3 regions of the Shewanella sp. SACH genome follow, and region 3 is predicted to be linked to each of the others. Evidence: predicted binding sites of a transcription regulator. Region 3 holds the regulator's gene; each other region holds the start of a gene.
What was found. Region 3 encodes sigma-54, which starts transcription at its own class of promoters, with help from an activator protein. Its sites were predicted from a motif close to GTTGGCACGNNNNTNGNNT; they were not measured.
Positions count from the first base shown of each region.

Region 1: BM607_RS17815 (TorF family putative porin) is a predicted target of sigma-54. The motif match lies at 1,764-1,782, and genes of this name have one in related genera.
Region 2: glnA (glutamate--ammonia ligase) is a predicted target of sigma-54. The motif match lies at 1,355-1,373, and genes of this name have one in related genera.

Region 1 is NZ_MPDG02000005.1:222,414-226,722, forward strand. It holds gene BM607_RS17795 (hypothetical protein) at 1-276, shown strand, start outside; gene BM607_RS17800 (response regulator) at 360-1,157, shown strand; gene BM607_RS17805 (HU family DNA-binding protein) at 1,317-1,589, shown strand; gene BM607_RS17815 (TorF family putative porin) at 1,880-2,572, shown strand; gene rimK (30S ribosomal protein S6--L-glutamate ligase) at 2,694-3,599, opposite strand; gene BM607_RS17825 (GGDEF domain-containing response regulator) at 3,762-4,309, opposite strand, start outside.
Region 2 is NZ_MPDG02000006.1:64,875-69,183, reverse strand. It holds gene typA (translational GTPase TypA) at 1-437, opposite strand, end outside; gene glnA (glutamate--ammonia ligase) at 1,461-2,870, shown strand; gene BM607_RS18395 (dicarboxylate/amino acid:cation symporter) at 3,131-4,309, shown strand, end outside.
Region 3 is NZ_MPDG02000002.1:256,901-261,209, forward strand. It holds gene ptsN (PTS IIA-like nitrogen regulatory protein PtsN) at 1-230, opposite strand, end outside; gene hpf (ribosome hibernation promoting factor) at 233-520, opposite strand; gene BM607_RS08925 (RNA polymerase factor sigma-54) at 549-2,027, opposite strand; gene lptB (LPS export ABC transporter ATP-binding protein) at 2,135-2,866, opposite strand; gene lptA (lipopolysaccharide transport periplasmic protein LptA) at 2,863-3,417, opposite strand; gene lptC (LPS export ABC transporter periplasmic protein LptC) at 3,404-3,964, opposite strand; gene kdsC (3-deoxy-manno-octulosonate-8-phosphatase KdsC) at 3,961-4,309, opposite strand, start outside.

The sequences.
Region 1 (4,309 bases), on a different contig from region 3:
GTCCTCCCCGTGCTCGTTGGCATAATTATGCGCACGCCGTGGTCGAGCTTAGTATTGAAGATTTATATCGGCATGCAAACCTTAGGATTTTCCGCCCTAGGCATTACAGCGATTATTGCCTATCGTATAACCCCTGAAGATGTAAAAGTGATTGTTTCTGGTCACAATATTCCTATGTTGCCGCTGACGATAAGCATTATTGTCATTTTACTCCTGCAATATTGGATCGCATTTTCTAAGGTCACGAGTCATTATTTGACCCGTCAAACGCAGTAATGGACATTTGTTGCTAAGCTGTTACTAATCGCGTAGCTTAGCGACCCAATAAAATACTTGCGACTCTTAACTTGAAGTAGACTATGAGCCATTTATCGCCCAGCGAACTTTCGATTCTTTTGGTAGAACCTTCAGATATCCAGCGTCGAATTATTATTCAACGCTTACAACAGGAAGGTATTCTCAGCATTCAAACCGCAGAAAATATTGAAGCGGCTAAAGATATTATTGCTCGCCACAAACCCGATCTTATCGCCAGCGCGATGCATTTTGATGATGGTACCGCCATCGCTCTCTTAGGCTACTTAAGGACTAGCGCTGACTGCAAAGATATTCAATTTATGCTGGTATCGAGCGAGTGTCGCCGTGAGCAACTTGAGATATTCCGTCAATCGGGTGTGGTCGCTATCTTGCCTAAGCCCTTCAGTGCCGACCATTTAGCCACAGCCTTAAATGCCACTATCGATCTGCTCAGCCACGATGAGCTCGACCTCAGTAATTTCGATGTGCAGGATGTGCGCGTATTAGTGGTCGATGATAGCCGCATGGCAAGAAACGTTATTAAACGCACTATCGGTAACTTAGGGATGAAACTGATTACCGAGGCCGAAGATGGCGCACAGGCCATAGAGTTGATGAAAAACAATATGTTCGACTTAGTGATCACTGACTACAATATGCCCAGCGTAGATGGCCTTGCGCTGACTCAGTATATCCGCAATGAAAGCCAACAATCGCATATTCCCATCTTGATGGTGTCTTCCGAAGCCAACGATACCCACCTCAGCAATGTGTCCCAAGCGGGTGTGAATGCCTTATGCGACAAGCCCTTTGAACCCAAATTGGTTAAAAAATTACTCTATCAACTGTTAGAAGAATAAAACCAGAATAAAACTTAAGTCACGAACTGGGCAAATATTCTGCGCTTTACCGAACATCCTCCGGCACCTTAGACGCAAAAGGCTTTCCAAGCGCTAAACCTTATGGCATGTTAGGCACGCTTATTTCAAATAAATCTACGGAAAGAAGAGACAATAAAAATGAACAAAACTGAACTTATCGCCAAAATTGCAGAAAATGCCGATCTAACGAAAGTAGAAGCCGCACGCGCATTGAAGTCTTTTGAAGCAGCCATTACCGAATCAATGAAAAATGGTGACAAAATCTCCATCGTAGGCTTCGGTTCGTTTGAAACTGCGACTCGTGCAGCTCGCACCGGCCGTAACCCACAAACGGGTAAAGAAATTCAAATCGCTGAAGCGACTGTACCTAAGTTTAAAGCGGGTAAGACCCTACGCGACAGCGTAAACTAAGCTAGAAAATTCAAAACAACGCCTCCATTGTGAGGCGTTTTTTTTGCCCTATCCCAGTGAAACGTTGAATATTTTTTGCACAACAAGAGTGCGCCTCTGCCCCATAAACTGGCAAATAAAAACATTTTACTAACACTTGATATTCTAATATCTTGTTTTACATAGAATTGTAATAGTGGCATGTGATTAGCAAATCCCTTCTTAGAAAAAAACCAAGATGCACTAATGACCACTGCTTACTTAAGTGTGCCACTGGTGAATCGATAAATAAGTCAATCGAGGGGATGAGCATGAAGAAATCACTGTACAGCGTTTTGGCCTTATCGACGGGAATGTTACTGGCTGGCAATGCCTTTGCAGCCGTATCAGGCAACATTGGTGGTACCTCTAATTACCTATGGCGCGGCGCGACCCAAACTAACGATGCAGTCGCAATCCAAGGTGGAATTGACTACAGCCATGATTCTGGCTTCTATGCTGGCACTTGGGCATCGAATGTAGATTTTGGTGACGATACGAGCTACGAGCTGGATCTCTACGCGGGTTATGGCGGCAGTATTACCGAAGACATCAGCTACGACTTTGGCTACCTCTACTACGCCTATCCAGACGCTCCTGGCAGCATTGATTTTGGTGAACTCCATGCTGCAGTGACTTGGAAGTGGCTTGAACTGGGATACTCCCATGTCATCAATGCCGGTGACGATGTCGCCGCCGATCCGTTAGATAATAAAGATCTCAGCTATCTTGCCGCAACTGTCTCTGTGCCTCTCACTGAAAAACTCAGCTTATCAGTACACTATGGCTACTCAAGCGGTGATGTTGTGCAATCTTGGTTTGGCGAAGATAACTACGCCGACTATAACGTCACACTCAGCGCAGATACCAGCATGGGCACAGTGTCATTTATGGTTTCTGATACCGACCTCACCGATGATGATGCCAAACTAGTACTCGGCTATTCCTACAGCTTTGATCTCTAAGGTCTAATATTTAGGGTCTTACGTCTTACGTCTTACGTCTAAGGCCTAAGGCCTAACATCTAAGCTCTAAGCATAAAAAACGCCACCTTAAACGGTGGCGTTGTTTTAGCGCAATCATCCATTAGGCAATGATGGGTCTGTTGGTTTTACGGGCTGCGACCATTTTCTCGATATATTCAACAATGGGCTCAGTTACCGAAATCCCAGTGGTTTGTTCAATCCCTTCAATGCCTGGCGCCGAATTCACCTCAAGGATCAAAGGGCCACGGTTAGAGCGTAAAATATCCACCCCAGCGACCACCAATCCCATCGCTTTCACCGCCGCAATCGCCATCTTACGTTCCACAGCAGTGATTTTAACCACCTCACCACAGCCACCTAAATGCAGATTAGAACGAAAATCTCCCTCGGGTCCTTGGCGCTTCATGGAGGCGATGACCTTGTCACCGACAACAAAACAACGAATATCACTGCCATTGGATTCTTTAATGTATTCCTGCACTAAGATATTCGCTTTCAGCCCCAAGAATGCTTCTATCACGCTCTCAGCAGCCGTTTTCGTCTCGGCTAATACCACGCCAATCCCTTGAGTACCTTCGAGTAACTTAATGACTAACGGAGCACCGCCCACCATATTGATGAGATCGGGGATGTCATTCGGCTTATTGGCAAAGCCTGTCACTGGCATGCCAATCCCTTTACGGGAGAGCAATTGCAGCGCCCGCAATTTGTCCCGAGAACGCGCAATAGAGATTGAATCATTCGCCGCATACACGCCCATCATTTCGAACTGACGAACAACGGCACAACCATAAAAAGTCACACTGGCATGAATACGCGGAATGATTGCATCAAAGCCAACTAATTCAGTACCTTCATAATGAATGCTAGGTTTGATGGAATTAATATTCATGTAGCAGTTCAGTGTATTGATCACAACCGCTTCATGTCCGCGGCTTTGACAAGCCTCCACTAAACGTTGTGTCGAATACAACTGGGGGAATTGGGATAAAATACCTATTTTCATTGCTGAGTGACCAACTTAAGCATGAGTGAATAAACCATTCTGCGGCACTAAAAGCACAGCGACAGAAAAAGGGGGCTGATATTTGTCTATTGCTCAGTGTAAAGCAAGAAAATATTCCTCACCAGACGAAATCACTATGCTATTGAAATAGTTCGAGACCTCTCACACTGGGAGCTGAGTTTGGGTTAGTAGTGGCAGAATATACTTGGCCTCAAACGCCGCGGCATCTAAGGGGCGCGAGAATAAATACCCTTGTAAAACAGTGCAATGGCGAGCAGTACAAAACTCTGCTTGCTCTAACGTTTCAACACCCTCCGCCACAGAAATAACATTAAACCCATAGGCAAAGTTGAGTAAAGCAGCGAGTAATCGGGTGTCTTTTTCATCCTTATCGTAGGAAGCGACAAAGCTTTTATCGATTTTCAGCACGCTGATCGGAAACAGTTTGATGTGTTCTAATGACGAAAAACCCGTCCCGAAGTCATCGAGGGCAAAACGCACCCCTAATCCGGCGATTCTATCGAGCACTTTGGCATGTTCATGGGGATCTTCAATAAGGCAATTTTCTGTAATTTCAAGCTCTAATGCTCCAGCAGGCAGGCCTGTCTTCGTCAGTGTATGCACAATTTTATCAAACAGGTTCTCATTTCCAATTTGAGAGGCTGAAAGGTTTACTGCGATAGTGAATTCTTGGCCTAGGGGCTGTAATT
Region 2 (4,309 bases), on a different contig from region 3:
TCGAATACTTGGTCGATAACCCAATCTGGGCGTGCACCTGGACGGTCAATCTTGTTGATAACAACGATTGGCTTTAAGCCTTGAGCAAACGCTTTCTTTGTTACGAAGCGAGTTTGTGGCATTGGACCGTCAACGGCATCAACCAGCAATAATACTGAGTCAACCATAGACAGAACACGCTCAACCTCACCACCGAAATCGGCGTGGCCTGGGGTATCAACGATGTTAATACGGTAGTCGTTCCACTTGATGGCAGTATTCTTTGCCAGAATCGTGATCCCACGTTCCTTTTCAAGATCGTTGGAGTCCATCACCCGCTCAGTGGCTTCTCCTCGGGTTGCAAGGGTGCCTGACTGTGACAGCAACTTGTCTACCAGGGTCGTTTTGCCATGGTCAACGTGTGCAATAATGGCGATGTTACGTAAATTCTCTAGCACGGATAAACCTCTTACCATCAAACAAAAATAGGGATATTTCAGTAATTCGTTATGGCGATCTAGCTCGATCCGCCACAATAAAAAGCGTGCCATTCTACTCCAGAGCGGCCTTGGCGCACAGGATTATTTTTGAACACTTATAAAACAATCCGCCAATCCTTGGGTAATTCCTGCCAATATTCCATTGAGTGAAATCCTCTACCGCCACAGTTAAAGCACTGTTCAATTGCCATATTCGTAGGGAAAATCAGAGTTAAGCAGCTGAATTTGCTATTTTTCATACTCTAGACGCAAACCATTTCTGCTGATTTAAACATCAATTAAAATTGATGTCACCGCGATGAAATCATCTCGCCGAGAAACAGCAATAAATTCTAGCGTACATTTAACTGAGCATTCATATTGGCGTTTATGACCGCGAAAACTGAATGTCTTTAAGACTCACTTCATTGTCACGCTATACCTTTATTACGCATCATTGATTCACTTGGTCTGTGAACAGCAAAGACATTTCGCACATGAGAACGAACTCTTTCCTAATAATATGATAATAAACCACTATTGGATTGAGAATGCGTGGCATAGTTGGACAGACTAGCGTGGTTTTATGACAATTTTGCGGCGGCGAAACAGCCCAGAGAAATAGTCCAGTTCTGTGCTGAAAAGATGTGCGAGATTCAGTGCTGCTGTCCTTATGCGACTAATGTAAGCCAAGGCGTCACTGCCATCTCACTGCCACATAAGCAGTGCATGTTATTACTTTGGATCCAAGCCTAGGTTTGCATGAATCAATTCAGTGCGCACCAAAATGGATTGATGCACCAAAATGCCACAGCCAAAAGCACCATAGTGGTGCAAACACGAATCCAATTAAGTGCAGAAAAGATTTTAAACCATGTTAATCAGCTAGTTAAATTATTGGCATGGATATCGCTTTATCGCTTGTAAGTTTGGCTCAAGATAAATCACTTGAGTTAAAAGATTATAGAAGGGGCATCCCTTTACCCTACCGGAGGCTTGAGAATGTCAGTTGAATCAGTTTTAAAGCAACTTGAAGAATTAGAAGTTAAGTTCGTTGATTTACGTTTTACCGACACTAAAGGTAAAGAGCAGCACGTATCTATTCCTTCTCATCAGGTAGATGCTGATTTCTTCGAAGACGGCAAAATGTTTGACGGTTCTTCTATCGCAGGTTGGAAGGGCATTAACGAATCAGACATGGTACTGATGCCAGATCCAACGACATTCGTACTGGATCCTTTCACCGAAGAAACCACAGCGCTGATCCGTTGTGACATTCTTGAACCAGGTACTATGACGGGTTATGACCGTGACCCACGTTCAATTGCTAAAAAAGCAGAAGCTTACCTAATCTCTACTGGTATCGCTGATACTGTTTTGATTGGCCCAGAACCAGAATTCTTCCTATTTGATGATGTCCGTTTCGGTACTGACATGTCAGGTTGTTTCGTTAAGATCGACGCTAAAGAAGCGGCTTGGAACTCAGGCACTAGCTACGAAGGCGGCAACACAGGTCACCGTCCATTCACTAAAGGCGGTTACTTCCCAGTTGCACCGGTTGACTCATCACAAGACCTACGTAGCGCTATGTGTTTAGTGCTTGAAGAAATGGGTCAAGTGGTTGAAGCGCATCACCACGAAGTGGCGACTGCGGGTCAAAACGAAATCGCAACTCGCTTCAACACGTTAACTAAGAAAGCGGATGAAATCCAAATTCTGAAGTACGTAGTGCACAACATGGCACACGCTTACGGTAAGACGGCGACTTTCATGCCTAAACCCATCGTTGGCGACAACGGTAGCGGCATGCACGTTCACCAATCTCTGGCGAAAGACGGTGTTAACTTGTTCGCTGGCGACAAATACGCGGGTTTAAGTGAAACAGCTCTGTACTACATAGGTGGTATCATCAAGCACGCTCGCGCGCTGAACGCTTTCACTAACCCAAGCACTAACTCTTACAAGCGTTTAGTGCCACACTTTGAAGCACCTGTTATGTTGGCCTACTCTGCCCGTAACCGCTCTGCATCAATCCGTATTCCAGTGGTACCAAGCCCTAAAGGCCGTCGAATCGAAGCGCGTTTCCCTGATCCACATGCAAACCCATACTTAGGTTTCGCAGCGCTGCTGATGGCCGGTCTTGACGGTATCCAAAACAAGATCCACCCAGGTGAAGCGATGGACAAAGATCTGTACGATCTGCCTCCAGAAGAAGCGGCTGAAATCCCACAAGTGGCAACGTCATTAGAAAACGCCCTTGAAAACCTGCAAGCTGACCATGAGTTCCTGACTAAAGGCGGCGTGTTCAGTGAAGATTTCATCCAATCTTATATCGTACTGAAAACAGCAGAAGCTGAGCGCGTAGCACGTACAACTCACCCACTTGAGTTTGAAATGTACTACAGCCTGTAAGCCACTGGCTTAAGATGTTTAAAGCCCCGACTTGTCGGGGCTTTTTTATAGATGAAGCTTTGACTAGCTATAAAGCCAAATCCATTAATCATAAAAAATCAAAATCCATCACGTCTAGATTTCAAACCTTTTCGATTTAAAATCAATCACACCTTGCACTCACTCAGTGCAATCGCTAGCTTGATAATGTCCATGCAGCACGATTAATCCTGATCACTTGGGCGCATCTTATTCATAAAAATAACAATAGGCGTTTACCTATGTGGCAAAAGATAAAACCTTATAAAGATTCCATCGTGCTGCTCACCGCGTTGTTACTGGGCGGCGTGCTCGGTGTCGGGTTGCCAGAACTGGCGCTCAAGCTCAAACCTTTAGGGCAAATTTTTCTAAACCTGTTGTTTATGATTATCGTACCGCTGGTCGCCATTAGCGTGACCTCCTCCATTGCTCGCATGACGGATTTGAAGAAACTCGGCGCTCTGTTAGTGTCAATCATGGCGGTGTCGATTGTGATGGCGATTATCCCCGCCGTTGGCATTATCGGGCTGGCCTTATTTTTCGACCCCGCCCAAGGTGTTACCTTAGATCTCAATCAAACCATCAGCGATACTGCGGGGACGATGGATTTTGTCGGCCTGCTGACCACCAATGACTTTTCAGGTTTATTATCAAAATCCAATATCTTAGCCCTGATCATCATGTCGGTTATTGCGGGGATTGCGATAGGTCAATCGGGGGAAGATGGCAGAAAAGTCTCGGCATTACTCGACAGTTTTAATACCGTCATCATGAAGATAGTCTCGATCATTATGGTGGCAGCGCCCGTGGGACTCGGTGCCTATTTCGCCTCGACAATGGCAAGCCAAGATCCCCAGCTCGTTGTCACCTTTGCCCGCGCCGTTGGCCTATTTATGGTCGCCTGTTTTATTTATCTAACCGTGGGTTCTACCTTTTACGCTTGGCTTGGCGGTGGCACTCAAGGGGTTAAACAATTCTGGCGCTTCGCCCTCGAACCCGCAGTGACCGCACTGGGCACCACATCATCACTCGCCACCCTACCAGTCACCTTGAGAACCGCGCTGAAGATGGGCATTAAACCCGAAATCGCCGACATCAGCCTGCCATTATTGGTCAATTTAAATAAGGGCGGCGCCTCAATCATCACAGCCCTAAAAATCGTGTTTATCTACTCGTTACTCGGATTAGATTTCACCGTCGATGTGTTTATGGTGACCATACTGATTTCGGTTCTATCGGCCTTTATCATAGGCGGCGTGCCGGGCGGCGCTTTCCTCGGAGAGATTTTTATCGTCACGACCTTAGGCTTGCCAATGGAAACCATACCAATTTTAGTGGTGATAGGGGCGATTACCGATGCGCCATCGACGGTCATTAACGTGGTACACGACTTGAACGCCTGTCAGATCATCGAGCGGCTA
Region 3 (4,309 bases):
GCAATGGGCTGATCTATATCGGCTAGTCGACCATGTGGAATGGCGATGCCGTTACCTATACCTGTGCTCCCCATCTTTTCGCGCGCCACTAGGCTTTCGAATATCTCTTGAGATGAGAGGGTCGGGTACTGGGCAGCGACTAAGTCGCTGATGAGTTCCAGTACCTTTTTCTTGCTGCCCGGAGTGGCGCAGGTAGTGCACTCCGGCCGCAGTATGGTACAAAGTTCCATTATTAGTGTTTTGTTAACTTCTCTTTGTGTTTAATAACCTGACGATCAAGCTTGTCAATCAGGGCGTCTATAGCGGCATACATGTCAGCATGCTCTGAAGTAGCAAAAACTTCACCACCGATAAGATTTATTCTCGCTTCGGCAATCTGTTGCATTTTCTCGACATTGAGCACAACGTGCACATTATTGATCTGTTCGAAATGGCGTTCAAGTTTTGAAAACTTTTCTTCTACATATGCGCGTAACGATTCGGTAATTTCGACATGGTGTCCACTCAGGTTTATTTGCATAGAAACGTCCTCCGATATCCACTGTAGGTTATAAACTTTTACGCTGATTAGAAGGCGGAATGAGCATAGCCTCTCGGTACTTCGCAATGGTTCTGCGGGCTACGTTGATCCCTTGTTCTGCCAGAAGCTGTGCCATCTTACTGTCGCTTAATGGTTTTTTCTGGTTTTCCGCTGCAACCAGTTTCTTAATGAAGGCTCTGATTGCTGTGGATGAGCACTCCCCACCATCGTCAGTACCGACGTGGCTAGAGAAGAAGTATTTTAGTTCAAAAAGTCCCTTAGGGGTATGCATGTATTTCTGTGTCGTCACCCTTGAGATGGTCGACTCATGCATTTCTACCGCTTCGGCAATATCGTTAAGCACCATAGGTTTCATGGCTTCTTCACCGTATTCAAAGAAACCTTGCTGATATTGGACGATACAGTTCGCCACCTTCAACAGGGTATCATTACGGCTCTCTAAACTCTTGATAAACCATTTAGCCTCTTGCAGATGACCACGAATAAATTGGCTATCGGCTTGGCTTTTAGTGCTGCGCGCCATCGAGGCATAATGTTGGTTTACATTGATTTTTGGCATGCAGTCAGGATTCAGCTCAACCACCCAGCGGCCATTTTTCTTCGACACTGACACATCTGGGATGACGTATTCGTCATCGTTGGGCGTAATCAATAAACCTGGGCGGGGATTGAGAGTTTGGATAAGCGCGATGCCGTCTCTTAATTCATCCTCTTTTAATTTAGTCTTACGCATCAACAATCTAAAATCGCGGGCGGCGATCAGATCTAAATGATCTTTGATCAGCATGCGGGCGTTTTCTAGGTTGGGCGTGTCAGCGGCAAAATGCGACAGTTGGATCAACAGGCACTCGCTTAAATCGCGGGCGGCAACACCAATGGGATCAAAATGTTGAATGCGCTTTAGTACGGCTTCGACTTCGTCGAGCTCAACCTCAGAATTGCCCATGGCTTCGAGGATTTCGTCAGTGCTTTGGGTGAGATAGCCTTGATCGTCGATGGCATCAATAATAGCGGTGGCAATGGCTAAATCGGTTTCAGAAAACGGTGTGAGGTTTTTTTGCCATTCTAAGTGTTCATACAAGCCTTCACTGGTCTCACCTTGGAAGGGCATATCATCTTCACGACTGCCGCCGGGGCCAGAATTAGGGGAGGCGGTGAACACTTCATCCCACGTGGTGTCCATGGGCAGTTCGTCGGGCATGGATTCTTTGGTTAAGGACTCTGCCGTGTCTATGGTGGAGCTGTCTTTTTCTGGCGGCAGGGTGCTAGATTCACTGAAATCCGTATCGGATAGCGTTTGGTTTACAGGGTCTTTAGTGGCGTCGAATTGATCCTCTTCCAGCTCGAGAAGGGGATTAGAATCTAAGGCTTGCTGGATCTCTTGCTGCAGTTCTAATGACGACAGTTGCAACAGACGGATGGCCTGTTGTAATTGTGGCGTCATGGTTAACTGTTGACCCAGTTTGAGCTGGAGTGACGCTTTCATGTTACCGCTGATCCCTACGTTATTATTGTTGGATGAGGTCGCTTGTTATCATCTTGAGTGGAGTCCAATGGTGGCATAAATTGCCTGCATTGGCTCCGCTTGATTAACTATAGCCTGAATTGTTCACCTAAGTACACAGCCCTAACTTGCTGATTGTCTAAGATCTCTGCGGGTGTTCCTTCGGCAATCAAGTTTCCGTGACTCACGATATAGGCATGTTCACACACATCTAATGTCTCACGGACATTGTGGTCTGTGATCAACACGCCAAGGCCACGACTTTTGAGCTGTTCGATAATCTTTTTAATGTCGATAACTGAAATCGGATCGACACCAGCAAAGGGTTCATCGAGCAAAATGAACTTAGGATTTGCTGCTAACGCCCGCGCAATTTCGACACGGCGACGTTCACCCCCCGACAATGACATGCCTTGGCTGTCACGGATATGGGTGATGTGGAACTCTTCAAGCAGATGCTCTAGCTCTTCTTCCCTTTGCTCTTTTTTTAATTCTTTGCGCGTTTGCAGCACGGCCATGATGTTGTCATGGACGGTCAGTTTACGGAAGATACTGGCTTCCTGTGGCAAGTAACCTATGCCTTTGCGGGCGCGCAGGTGCATAGGATCTGCGGTTAAATCATCATCGTCGATAAAGATGTGGCCTTTATCGCTTTTAACCAGACCGACGACCATGTAAAAGGTGGTGGTTTTACCCGCGCCGTTCGGGCCGAGTAGGCCAACGACTTGACCGGTTTTGACCGTCAGACTGACGTCTTTAACCACTTGGCGACTCTTGTAACTCTTCGCCAGATTTTGTGCTCTTAGGGTGATTTGGGTCATTTAGAGTCCTGCTTTTTCACAGGTTTATCTGCTGGCGCGTCTGGTTTGGCATCATCTTGATAGCTTTCTGGCTGAATAATCGTGATCACGCGATCGTCGCCACTGCCGGTACTCTCGGCAATCAATTTTTGCTGGATGATGTTGTAGCGGATCAAATTACCCGTCACTTGGCTGCCCGCTTGATCTAACGAGGCTAAACCTTTAAGTGTCAGGGTGCGGCTCGCCATATCGTAACGAATTTCTTTCGCGCTCGCTGAGGCTGGACGGCCATCGTCTAACACTTGGCTGTACGTCGCAGGGTTACCTGTGGCCACTAAAATTTTGCTATTTTCACCTTCGGCAGAAAATGCACGCAGTTGATCTGCATGGATTTTAATCGAACCTTGGGTGACTTCAACCGGACCAAAGAAGATGATCTGGTTGTTCTTGATATCTGCCGTTTGGCTCACAGCCTTGATTTTGACTTCCTGTTTCAGGTCGTCGACTTTAGCAAAGGCGCTCATGCTCATTATTAGCATTAGGCTGGCAAGTAATACGTTATTTTGCTTCATATGTTCCTACTACCTGACTGGTCAATTGCACTTCTTGCGCGTTGAGGTCGGCATAAAGGCCTTGGCCTTGAATATTAAAATCTTTCCCTGTGACGTAAATGGTGCGGTCAGAGGTCATTATCATCGTATTGAGATCGAGTTCCAGATAACTGGTGGACAAGGTCTGGATCGGTTCTTCTGGGCTAATGGCATCAATAATAACATTGTTTTCTAATACAACCTTGCCCGTTTCCTTGTTTAGCTTGCCCTGATCTGCTCTGAGTTGCCATTGTGCTTTACCTTGGTCTGGATAAACAAGATAAACAGGTTGAGTAAAGTAAGTTTGATTCGTTGAATCATAATGTTCCATGTGTTTCGCCGTCACACGGCTATTGACTAGCCCTTGTTCGTTGAACTCAACACTGCGCAGATCTTCAACGATGAAATCTGGGGTATTTTGATCTTTTACTCTGTTATCGGTATCACCGCTGTGTTTGTTCTGCACTTGCCAATAAAGCACTAATGCCGTTCCAAAAAAAGCGATAATCGCGAGTGTCACACGACTCATATACTCATTCCATGGGCCGAAGTGAATTTATTTTGACTGAGTAGCAATAGATCTGTGAGTTCACGCAAGGCACCGTGGCCGCCATTGAGCGTAGTCACAAAGTGGGCGTGCTGACGAACATAGGGATGACCATCGGCTACGCTGACTGCTAAACCGACGACATTCATTACTGGCAGATCGACAATATCATCACCGATATAAGCCACTTCTTCTGGGGTAACACCATAGAGTGCGAGCAATGCTTCATAGGGCTCGAACTTATTGTCTACGCCTTGGTAGATATGAGTTACGCCAAGCGCCGTCATACGGTTTTCAACGATTTTGGATTGACGTCCAGTGATCACC